DNA from 2 places in the Serratia marcescens subsp. marcescens ATCC 13880 genome. Region 1 is predicted to be linked to the other one. Evidence: predicted binding sites of a transcription regulator. Region 1 holds the regulator's gene; the other holds the start of a gene.
What was found. Region 1 encodes PurR, which represses purine synthesis genes. Its sites were predicted from a motif close to CANGCAAACGTTTGCNTG; they were not measured.
Positions count from the first base shown of each region.

Region 1 (4,954 bases):
TGTCATTAACGTTTTCTCACAATATGGATTATTATTTATGAGTTCTTCGCTGTTTTATATGGCGAAGTTCGGGAATACTGTAACTCTTTCGATATCCGTTTCGGGGCCAAGGTTGGTGACGTCGACATGCGTTTAATTCTTACGCTCTTTGCGCTGCTGTTTACGCAGCTCTTCTTCAATCTGGCGCACGCTGCGCCACAGGCGCGCGTTGCCGCCGAGCAGCGTAAAAGCCATGTTAATGAAGCGCGGCCCGATGACCGCAGAAAAAAGAAAGCGGATAAAGCCGCCAAAAAAGCCAAAGTGACGGCCCCCGAGAAAAAAACCAGGACCGCCAAGGTCAAAAGCGAGAAAAGCGCGAAAAAGATCGTCAGCGCCAAACCCAAGGCCAAAGCGCAGAAAATCGCCAAGATTAAAGTCACCCCGCCGAAAAAGGGCTATAAAAAAGGCTATGGCCGCCACCGCGACGCCGGTATGGCTACCGCCAAGCTGGCGCGTGATGAAAAACCGTTGAAACTCAGCCCGGCGCACAAAAAGCGTTACCAGCACGCCAAGCAGACTGCGATGGCCAAGCTGATGGATCAGATGGGCAAACCTTACCGCTGGGGCGGCAGCTCGCCGCGCACCGGCTTCGACTGTAGCGGACTTATCTATTACGCCTATAAAGACGTGGTGAAAATCAAGATGCCGCGCACCGCCAACGAAATGTATCACCTGCGCGACGCGGCGCCGATCAAGAAAAGCGAACTGGAAAGCGGCGATTTGGTGTTCTTCCGCATCAACAACCGCGGCGTGGCGGATCATGTCGGCGTCTATCTCGGCAACGGCAAATTCATCCAGTCGCCGCGCACCGGCGAAGAGATCCGCATCAGCCAGCTCGACAACGACTATTGGCAGAACCACTACATCGGCGCACGCCGCGTAGTGACGCCGAAAACCATCCGTTAACTCCCTGCTCTGCGCGGTTGCGGCCCCGGTCGCAACCGCCTGCTCAAGCTATCGCCCATCGCACCTCCCCACGCGCATTTCTCGCTTTTCTTCCTGTTTTTTATGATGAAAATTGTTAAGATTGAATGACCACAATAAAAAACGGCCCATCTGGCTCCCGCCTCGGCGGGAAAAAAGTGGCGCTGTAAAGGAGGAAGCAATGTCGTTTGAATTACCTGCATTACCGTATGAGAAAAACGCGCTCGAGCCGCACATCTCCGCCGAGACCCTGGAATACCACTACGGCAAACACCACAATACCTACGTAGTTAACCTGAACAACCTGGTGAAAGGCAGCGAGTTCGAGGGCAAATCGCTCGAGGAGATCATCAAGACCTCCAACGGCGGCGTGTTCAACAACGCCGCGCAGGTGTGGAACCACACCTTCTACTGGCACTGCCTGTCGCCACAGGGCGGCGGTGAACCGCAGGGCGAACTGGCGGCCGCGATCGTCAAATCCTTCGGCTCTTTCGCTGCGTTCAAAGAACAGTTCACCGATGCCGCCGTGAAAAACTTCGGCGCCGGCTGGACCTGGCTGGTGAAAAAACCGGACGGCGCGCTGGCGATCGTCAACACCTCCAACGCGGCAACTCCGCTGACCGGTGAAGATAAACCGCTGCTGACCGTTGACGTGTGGGAACACGCGTATTACATCGATTACCGCAATGCGCGTCCAAAATACCTGGAAAACTTCTGGGCGTTGGTCAACTGGACATTTGCGGCGGAAAACCTGGCGTAAACGCAGGCCTTGCCTAAGTAACGAGGCGCAGCCAGAGGCTGCGCCTTTTTTAAAACCGGCGGGAGATCAGTTCAACGCGGCGACAAAGCTGAAAGCGATGATCATCGCCAACGCGCCGACGGTAGTGAACAGAGACATCTTCAGATCGGTATCCATGACAACTCCTTTAAAATGGGCTTTCCTAAGGATAAAAGGCGCACAATTAGTACGTCAAATCATTTTCCCACAGTTCGCCGATAAAATCTTGTTATCATTTCCCGGTTTATAATCTCGATTACCTCTTCCACTTTTGTTCAATATGCGACAAAATTCGCAGTTCACAACTGCGTACCGGCATCCATGCCCCTCCTGATTAAGCGCTGAAGACTTCAACACACTAAAAACTCAGTTTTCGCTTCTCTGGAGAAGGATCTACGTAGGCAAACGATTAACATCACACTTACATGCTGTAAACATGTGAGTTCAGGAGTCATTCCTTACATGGCAACGATTAAAGATGTGGCCAAACGCGCGGGCGTTTCCACCACCACCGTTTCGCACGTCATCAATAAGACTCGTTTCGTCGCCGAAGAGACCAAAGCGGCCGTGTGGGCCGCCATCAAAGAGCTGCACTACTCGCCGAGCGCCGTGGCGCGCAGCCTGAAAGTCAATCACACCAAGTCGATCGGCCTGCTGGCCACCTCGAGCGAAGCGCCCTATTTTGCCGAAGTGATCGAGGCGGTGGAAAACAGCTGCTACAGCAAAGGTTACACCCTGATCCTGTGCAACTCGCACAACAATCTGGACAAGCAGCGCGCCTACCTGGCGATGCTGGCGCAAAAGCGCGTCGACGGCCTGCTGGTCATGTGTTCCGAATACCCGGATCAACTGCTGGGCATGCTGGAGGACTACCGTAATATCCCGATGGTGGTGATGGACTGGGGCGCCGCGCGCGGCGACTTCACCGACACCATCATCGATAACGCGTTCGAAGGCGGCTATCTGGCCGGCCGTTACCTGATCGAGCGCGGCCACCGCGATATCGGCGCCATCCCGGGCCAGCTGTCGCGCAACACCGGCGGCGGCCGTCATCAGGGCTTTATGAAGGCGCTGCAGGAAGCGCATATCGACATTCGCGAAGAGTGGATCGTCCAGGGTGACTTCGAGCCGGAGTCCGGCTACAAGGCGATGCACCAAATCCTGTCGCAAAAACAGCGGCCGACCGCGGTATTTTGCGGCGGCGACATCATGGCGATGGGCGCCATCTGCGCCGCTGACGAGCTGGGGCTGCGAGTGCCGCAGGATATTTCCGTGATCGGCTATGACAACGTGCGCAACGCCCGCTACTTCACCCCGGCGCTGACCACCATTCACCAGCCGAAAGAACGCCTGGGAGAAATGGCCTTCACCATGCTGCTGGATCGCATCATCAGCAAGCGCGAAGAATCGCAGGTGATCGAAGTGCATCCGAAGCTGGTCGAACGCCGTTCGGTCGCCGATGGTCCGTTCATCGACTACCGCCGCTGATCATCTTCCCTGCCGGAGGCCTGCGCGGCTTCCGGTGCCGCCTCACTCAGCCACTCCTGATTCAGCGTCTCGCCATCGCCCAAGTACGCCAGCAGCCAGCTCATCGCCGGTGACGGTTTATCCTGTTGCCAGGTCAGGCAGCAGGGGCTGGCGGGAAACGGCTGCTGCAACTGCAACGCCTTCAGCTCACCGCACTGCACCAGCGGCAGCGCCAGATGCGCCGGCATCATGCCGACGCACAATCCGGCGCACAAACAGTCGAGCGCCGAGGTCCAGTCCGGCACCACCAGCCGCCGCTGGTTATCCAGCGTCCAAGTGACGCGCTTGGGCAGATTGCGCGAGGTGTCTTCCAGACAAAGCGCAGGGTATGGCCTCAACCGATCGTCATTCAATGGCCCTGCCAGCTGCGCCAACGGATGCTGTGGGCTGACTACGCACAGCCAGTTCATATCCCCCATGTCGCGGAAAGCGAAGCCGCCGCCGACCGGCACCGCGCGCGTGGCGCCGATCGCCATGTCCACCCTGCCGTCCACCAACGCATCCCACACGCCGTTGAACACCTCGGGTTGCAGCATCAGTTCAACGTCGGGGAAATGGCGGTAGAAATCCAGCACCAGCTGGCGGCTGCGCTGCGGTTTGACGATGATGTCGACTGCGATATTCAGCTGGCCGCGCCACCCGTTGGCCACCTGTTGACAGTGGCGGCGGGTGTCGAGCATTTTTTTGATAACAACTCGCGCATCCTTGATAAACAGCGCGCCGGCCGGCGTCAACTCCACATCACGGTGACGCCGCTCAAACAGCGGCACCGCCAGCCATTGTTCCAGTTGCCGCACGGTATAGCTCACCGCCGACGGTACCCGGTGCAGCTCCTGCGCCGCCGCGCTGAAACTGCCGGTGCGCGCCACCGCGTCAACAACTTCAAGAGAATATTCAGACCACATCGCTTTGCCTTCAATTTTTTTAACAGCACTTTGCAAATATTACCGTTTCACAAGCAGAGATCCAGCCGGATACACTGGCCGGCGCTAAAAACCTGCGACACTAAAATATTAACGAGAAATACCATGCGAAACTCCTTTGGTTTTATGTTCTACCTCGCCGGCCTGAGCATGCTGGGTTATCTGGCGACCGATATGTACCTGCCCGCCTTCGGCGCCATGCGGGAGGAACTGCAAATTTCCGCCGGCGCGGTCAGCGCCAGCCTGAGCATCTTTCTGGCCGGCTTCGCCTTCGCGCAGTTGCTGTGGGGGCCGCTCTCCGACCGACTGGGCCGCAAACCGGTATTATTGATTGGCCTGTCGCTGTTCGCGCTCGGCTGCCTGGGCATGCTGTGGGTGGAAAATGCCGTGCAGCTCTGGATACTGCGCTTTATTCAGGCCGTCGGCGTCTGTTCCGCCGCCGCCATCTGGCAAGCGCTGGTGGTCGACCGCTACCGCGAAGGCCAGGCCAACCGCGTATTCGCCACCATCATGCCGCTGGTGGCGCTGTCGCCGGCGTTGGCGCCGCTGCTTGGCGCCTGGCTGCTGAACCACGCCAGCTGGCGCGCGATCTTCGCCGTGCTGTTGGCCATCACCGCCCTGCTGCTGCTGCCGACGTTGCTGCTCAAAGATCGCGCCAAAACGCAACCCGCCGCCGATGCGCCAAAAAGCGGCGTCAGTTTTTGGCAATTATTGAAATCCCCGGTGTTCAGCGGCAACGTCGCTATGTACGCCGCCTGCTCGG
Region 1 covers NZ_CP071238.1:2,287,911-2,292,864, reverse strand. The annotation lists gene J0F90_RS11040 (C40 family peptidase) at 127-945, shown strand; gene sodB (superoxide dismutase [Fe]) at 1,145-1,723, shown strand; gene cydH (cytochrome bd-I oxidase subunit CydH) at 1,790-1,879, opposite strand; gene purR (HTH-type transcriptional repressor PurR) at 2,204-3,229, shown strand; gene punR (DNA-binding transcriptional activator PunR) at 3,217-4,173, opposite strand; gene punC (purine nucleoside transporter PunC) at 4,297-4,954, shown strand, end outside.

Region 2 (4,954 bases), 1.6 Mb from region 1:
CTGGAACAGCGGCTCGGCGCGCCGCTGAAGCTTTACAGCGGTTACAGCGACAGCAAGCAGGACAATCCGCTGCTGTTTTTTTGCGAACACCGCTGGCGGGTAAGCAAGCAGGGCGAGCTGCAGCAGCTGGAATAAACAAAGGGCGGAGAATTCCGCCCTTTGCTGTTATCGCTGCCGCGATCAGTCGTCGGTTACGTCGTGCGGTTTGCGCCCGAGCTGCCAAATCTTCTCCGCATAATGCCCCAACGCCCACAGGCTCAGGCCGAGCAGCGCGAAGAAAATCGCCTTCGGCATGCTGTCCCAGAAAAACTCGAACAGGCGGGTATACAGGTTGATGCCGAGGAAGGTCAGTCCGAAACCGCGCAGCATGGCGTCGTCATGCTTCAACCCCAGCCAGATGGCGGCGAGGGCGGCCAGCCCGAACAGCAGGCTCCAGTGGAACAGCTCAATCTGGCGCGCGCGGTACCAGCTGTCGAGATCGCCGTAGTTGCCGAAGATGGACAGCAGCCACAGCGCGATGAACAGGTACAGCAGGCCCATCGCCAGCGACACCCGCTGCAGGCCGCGTTGCGCCAATAGCGGCCGCAGCAGCAATGCGGAGGCGATCAGCACCGCGCCGAAGGCGATAAAGCGGATCGGGTAGCTCATGCCGAGCCAGTAGGCGCCCCAGCCGGACAGGTAGCCGGTCTCGGCGCCGAAGGCATTGCCGAGCGATAGCAGGGCGAACCACCACACCAGCCCGGAGCGGCTGAACCAGCCGATCGCGCCGTACAGCAGCGCGGCGACCAGCAGCAGTACGGAAATCCGGCCGCTGCCGTTATCCAGCCAGACCCCCAACTGCCATAAGGCGCAGGCGGTAAGCAACACGGCGACAAACAATGCCGCCTCGTTGCCGTAGCGTTTTTCCGGGTGCCGTTGGCGGCGGCGCAGCGCCCAGACGTAGGCCAGCGCTGCCAACACCCCGGCGATCGCCATGCGTACCGGCGCGTCGAAGCGGAACAGTTCGCTCAGCCATGCAAGCAGTGCGCTGTCGGCGAACAGGCTGGTGACGGCGATCAGCAGCGAGGCCAGCGCGGCGAGAAATGCATAGCGCGCCAGCCGCCGCCAATCGAAAGGTTGTACGTCCACATGCAGCAGCAACTGCTGCCGTTGTTCGGGCGTCATGGCGCCTTCCCCAACCCAGCCGTCCAGCGCCTTGCGCACCACGACGGCGTTCTTTTTACTGAGTTTCATGTTTCTTGTCCCTGAATCACATGCTGATTCGGCCAGTATAGCCATTGGCGGGCGGCTACGACAAAGGGAGGCTAGTGTGTATAATGCCCGCCGCAAAAGCGCACGAGGAATTATGCGATGACTGAATATAACGATGAGTACTGGATGCGTCAGGCATTGCAGCTGGCCCTGCGCGCGCAGGAAGAGGGCGAGGTGCCGGTGGGAGCGCTGCTGGTGCTGGACAATCAGGTCATCGGCGAGGGCTGGAATCGCCCGATCGGCCGACACGATCCTACCGCGCACGCCGAGATCATGGCGCTGCGCCAGGGCGGCGCGGTGCTGCAAAACTACCGCTTGTTGAACGCCACGCTGTACGTCACGCTGGAGCCCTGCGTGATGTGCGCCGGCGCGATGGTGCACAGCCGTATCCGCCGGTTGGTGTATGGCGCCGCCGACGAGAAAACCGGCGCGGCCGGTTCGCTGGTGGATATTTTGCGCCATCCGGGCATGAATCATCAGGTGGAGATCGTCTCGGGCGTGCTGGCGGACGAATGCGCCGCCACCCTGAGCAATTTCTTCCGTCTGCGCCGCGAACAGAAAAAAGCGCTCAGGCTGGCGCAGCGGGCGGCGGATAAGCCGGAATAATCAGTAGTTGAGCGCCAGTTCCGGCATCACCGTCGGATAGCCTTTTCCCAACGCTTCCTGCTCGGCGGCCGCTTGCGCCGCCTTTCTCTCTTTTTCCTGCAGATAGCCCACCAGGCTGACCTGATAGCGGCGGATATTTTCTACATAGTTGTAGGCTTCACGCCCGCGCGCATAGCCGTAGGTCAACTGCGGGTAGTAGCGCTTTTGGCTGAGCATCGGCAGGCGCTGTTTGACGTCGACCCAGCTGTCCGGGTTGCCTTTTTGCGTCTTGGTCAGCTTGCGCGCGTCCAGCATGTGGCCCCAGCCCATGTTGTAGGCCGCCAGCGAGAACCAGATGCGCTCGTCTTCCGGCACGCTGTCCGGCACCTTGGCCATCAGCCGCTGCAGGTAGAGCGCGCCGCCCTGAATGCTCTCTTCCGGATCGAGGCGGTCGTTGACCCCCAGGCCGTCGGCGGTGGCGCGGGTCAGCATCATCAGGCCGCGCACGCCGGTGGGGGAGGTGGCCTGCGGATTCCAGTGCGATTCCTGATAGGCGATGGCCGCCAGCAGCTTCCAGTCGATCTCGTTGGCGTGCTTCTCGAACAGCGGGCGGAAGTTGGGCAGCACCGAGTCGATGGCCGACAGGAAGGTTTTGGTGTCCACATAGTCGAAGCTGCCGACGTGGCCGAGGTACTTCTCTTCCAGCCGCGCCAGGGTGCCGTCGTCCACCATCTGGCTGTAGAAATCCAGCATCGCCGCGTACAGACTGTCGTCGCCGTCGCGTTTCAGATACCAGGTGACCGGCTCTTCGTCGGTGACGTCGAACGCCACCGCCAGCTGCGGATGGATGCGCTGCAGCAGCGCGATGGTCACCGAATCGCCGAGGGTGTAGTCCAGCTTGCCGTCGGCAACCCGCTCCAGCAGCTCTTTGGAGGTGAGATCGCTGGAGGACTCCCAGGCGAGATCCGGGTATTTATCCTGCTTGAGCTGTTTTAGCGTGCTGACGTGCGCGGAACCGGAGGCGACCGCCAGCTTGCCTTTGATGTCGGCGAAGCTTTTCGGCCGCGGGGTCCCCAGCCGGTACACCAGCTGTTGGGAAACAGAGTAGTAGGCCGGGCCGGTGCGCGCACGGCTGAGGCGTTCCTGGTTGTAGATCAGGCCCGCCGCCAGCAGGTCGGCGTCGTCGTCGTCCAGATCGTCGAACAGGTCATTGATGTTCTGATGGGGGATCACCACCAGCTTCACCCCGAGGTAGTTGGCGAAGCGCTTGGCCAGTTCGTAGTCGAGCCCACCTGGCCCTTGCTTGGTGTTGAAATAGGTCAGCGGGGAGTTCAGCGTGCTGATGCGCAACTCGCCGCGGGAAATGATCTCCTGGAGTTGCCCGCCCTGGCCGCTGCGCCAGGTGATATTGGGCCACAGCGCGAGAGCCAGAAGCAGGGTGACAACGCCGATGAGAATGTAGTTTATTTTAAGACGTTTCAAATAGTTATCCAGTGGTGGCACAGGTGCACCGGCGACGACAACCGCGACTTTTCTCATGGTTAAATCACCAGTGCGGGGGGCATTTTGCGCAACAAAACGCCAGTGTGCAACTTTATTGACACGTTATGACAATTCGACGGTGCGGCATGCTTTTATCAATAATCCCTACGCAAACGGTTTCGTCGGCGGCGAGGATTCTCTATAATGACGCGCGTTTTCCCCTGTTGCGCCCAATGAAGCGTCTTATCCGTCGCTTCGAAGACGAGAGAACTTTGATTATGGAAATTCTGCGTGGTTCGCCCGCTTTATCGGCTTTTCGCATTACCAAACTGCTGTCCCGCTGCCAGGACGCTCACCTGCCCGTCAGTGATATCTACGCCGAGTACGTCCACTTTGCCGATGTCAGCGCACCGCTAAGTGCCGAAGAACACGCCAAGCTTCAGCGTCTGCTCAAGTACGGTCCTTCTCTCGCCGAACACGCTCCCGAAGGCCGGCTGCTGCTGGTTACGCCGCGCCCGGGCACCATTTCTCCCTGGTCTTCCAAAGCCACCGACATCGCCCACAACTGCGGTTTGCAGCAGGTGCTGCGGTTGGAGCGCGGCCTGGCGTTCTACGTCAAGGCGCCCGAGCTGACGGAAACCCAGTGGCGCCAACTCGCCGCGCTGTTGCACGATCGCATGATGGAAACCGTCTTCAGCGAGCTGCAACAGGCCGAACAGCTGTTCGCGCACCATCAGCCGGCGCCGTATCAGTCGGTCGACGTGCTGGGCGCAGGGCGCACCGCGCTGGAGCAGGCCAACGTCCGGCTCGGCCTGGCGCTGGCGCAGGACGAGATCGACTACCTGCTGAATGCCTTTACCGGTTTGGGGCGCAACCCGACGGATATCGAACTCTATATGTTCGCGCAGGCCAACTCCGAGCATTGCCGCCACAAGATTTTCAACGCCGACTGGATCATCGACGGCGAACAGCAGCCTAAATCGCTGTTCAAAATGATCAAGAACACCTATGAGCAGACGCCGGACTACGTGCTGTCGGCGTATAAAGATAACGCCGCCGTGATGGAAGGTTCGCAGGTCGGCCGCTTCTTCGCCGCGCCGGACAACGGCACGTACGATTACCATCAGGAAGACGCGCACATCCTGATGAAGGTGGAAACTCACAACCACCCGACGGCGATCTCGCCGTGGCCGGGCGCCGCGACCGGCTCCGGCGGCGAGATCCGCGACGAGGGGGCTACCGGCCGCGGCGCCAAGCCGAAGGCGGGCCTGGTGGGCTTCTCAGTATCCAACCTGCGCATTCCCGGCTTTGAACAGCCGTGGGAGCAGGACTTCGGCAAACCGGAACGCATCGTCACCGCGCTGGATATCATGACCGAAGGCCCGCTGGGCGGCGCGGCGTTCAACAACGAATTCGGCCGTCCGGCGCTGCTGGGCTACTTCCGCACCTATGAAGAGCGCGTCAACAGCCATAACGGCGTCGAGCTGCGCGGCTACCACAAACCGATCATGCTGGCGGGCGGCATCGGCAACATCCGCGCCGATCACGTCCAGAAAGGGGAAATCACCGTCGGCGCCAAGCTGGTAGTGCTGGGCGGCCCGGCGATGAATATCGGCCTGGGCGGCGGCGCGGCGTC
Region 2 covers NZ_CP071238.1:3,888,929-3,893,882, reverse strand. The annotation lists gene yfhb (phosphatidylglycerophosphatase C) at 1-135, shown strand, start outside; gene J0F90_RS18575 (DUF2157 domain-containing protein) at 181-1,233, opposite strand; gene tadA (tRNA adenosine(34) deaminase TadA) at 1,351-1,857, shown strand; gene mltF (membrane-bound lytic murein transglycosylase MltF) at 1,858-3,318, opposite strand; gene purL (phosphoribosylformylglycinamidine synthase) at 3,597-4,954, shown strand, end outside.
Region 2: the regulator PurR is predicted to act here: its motif matches at 3,485-3,502, upstream of purL (phosphoribosylformylglycinamidine synthase).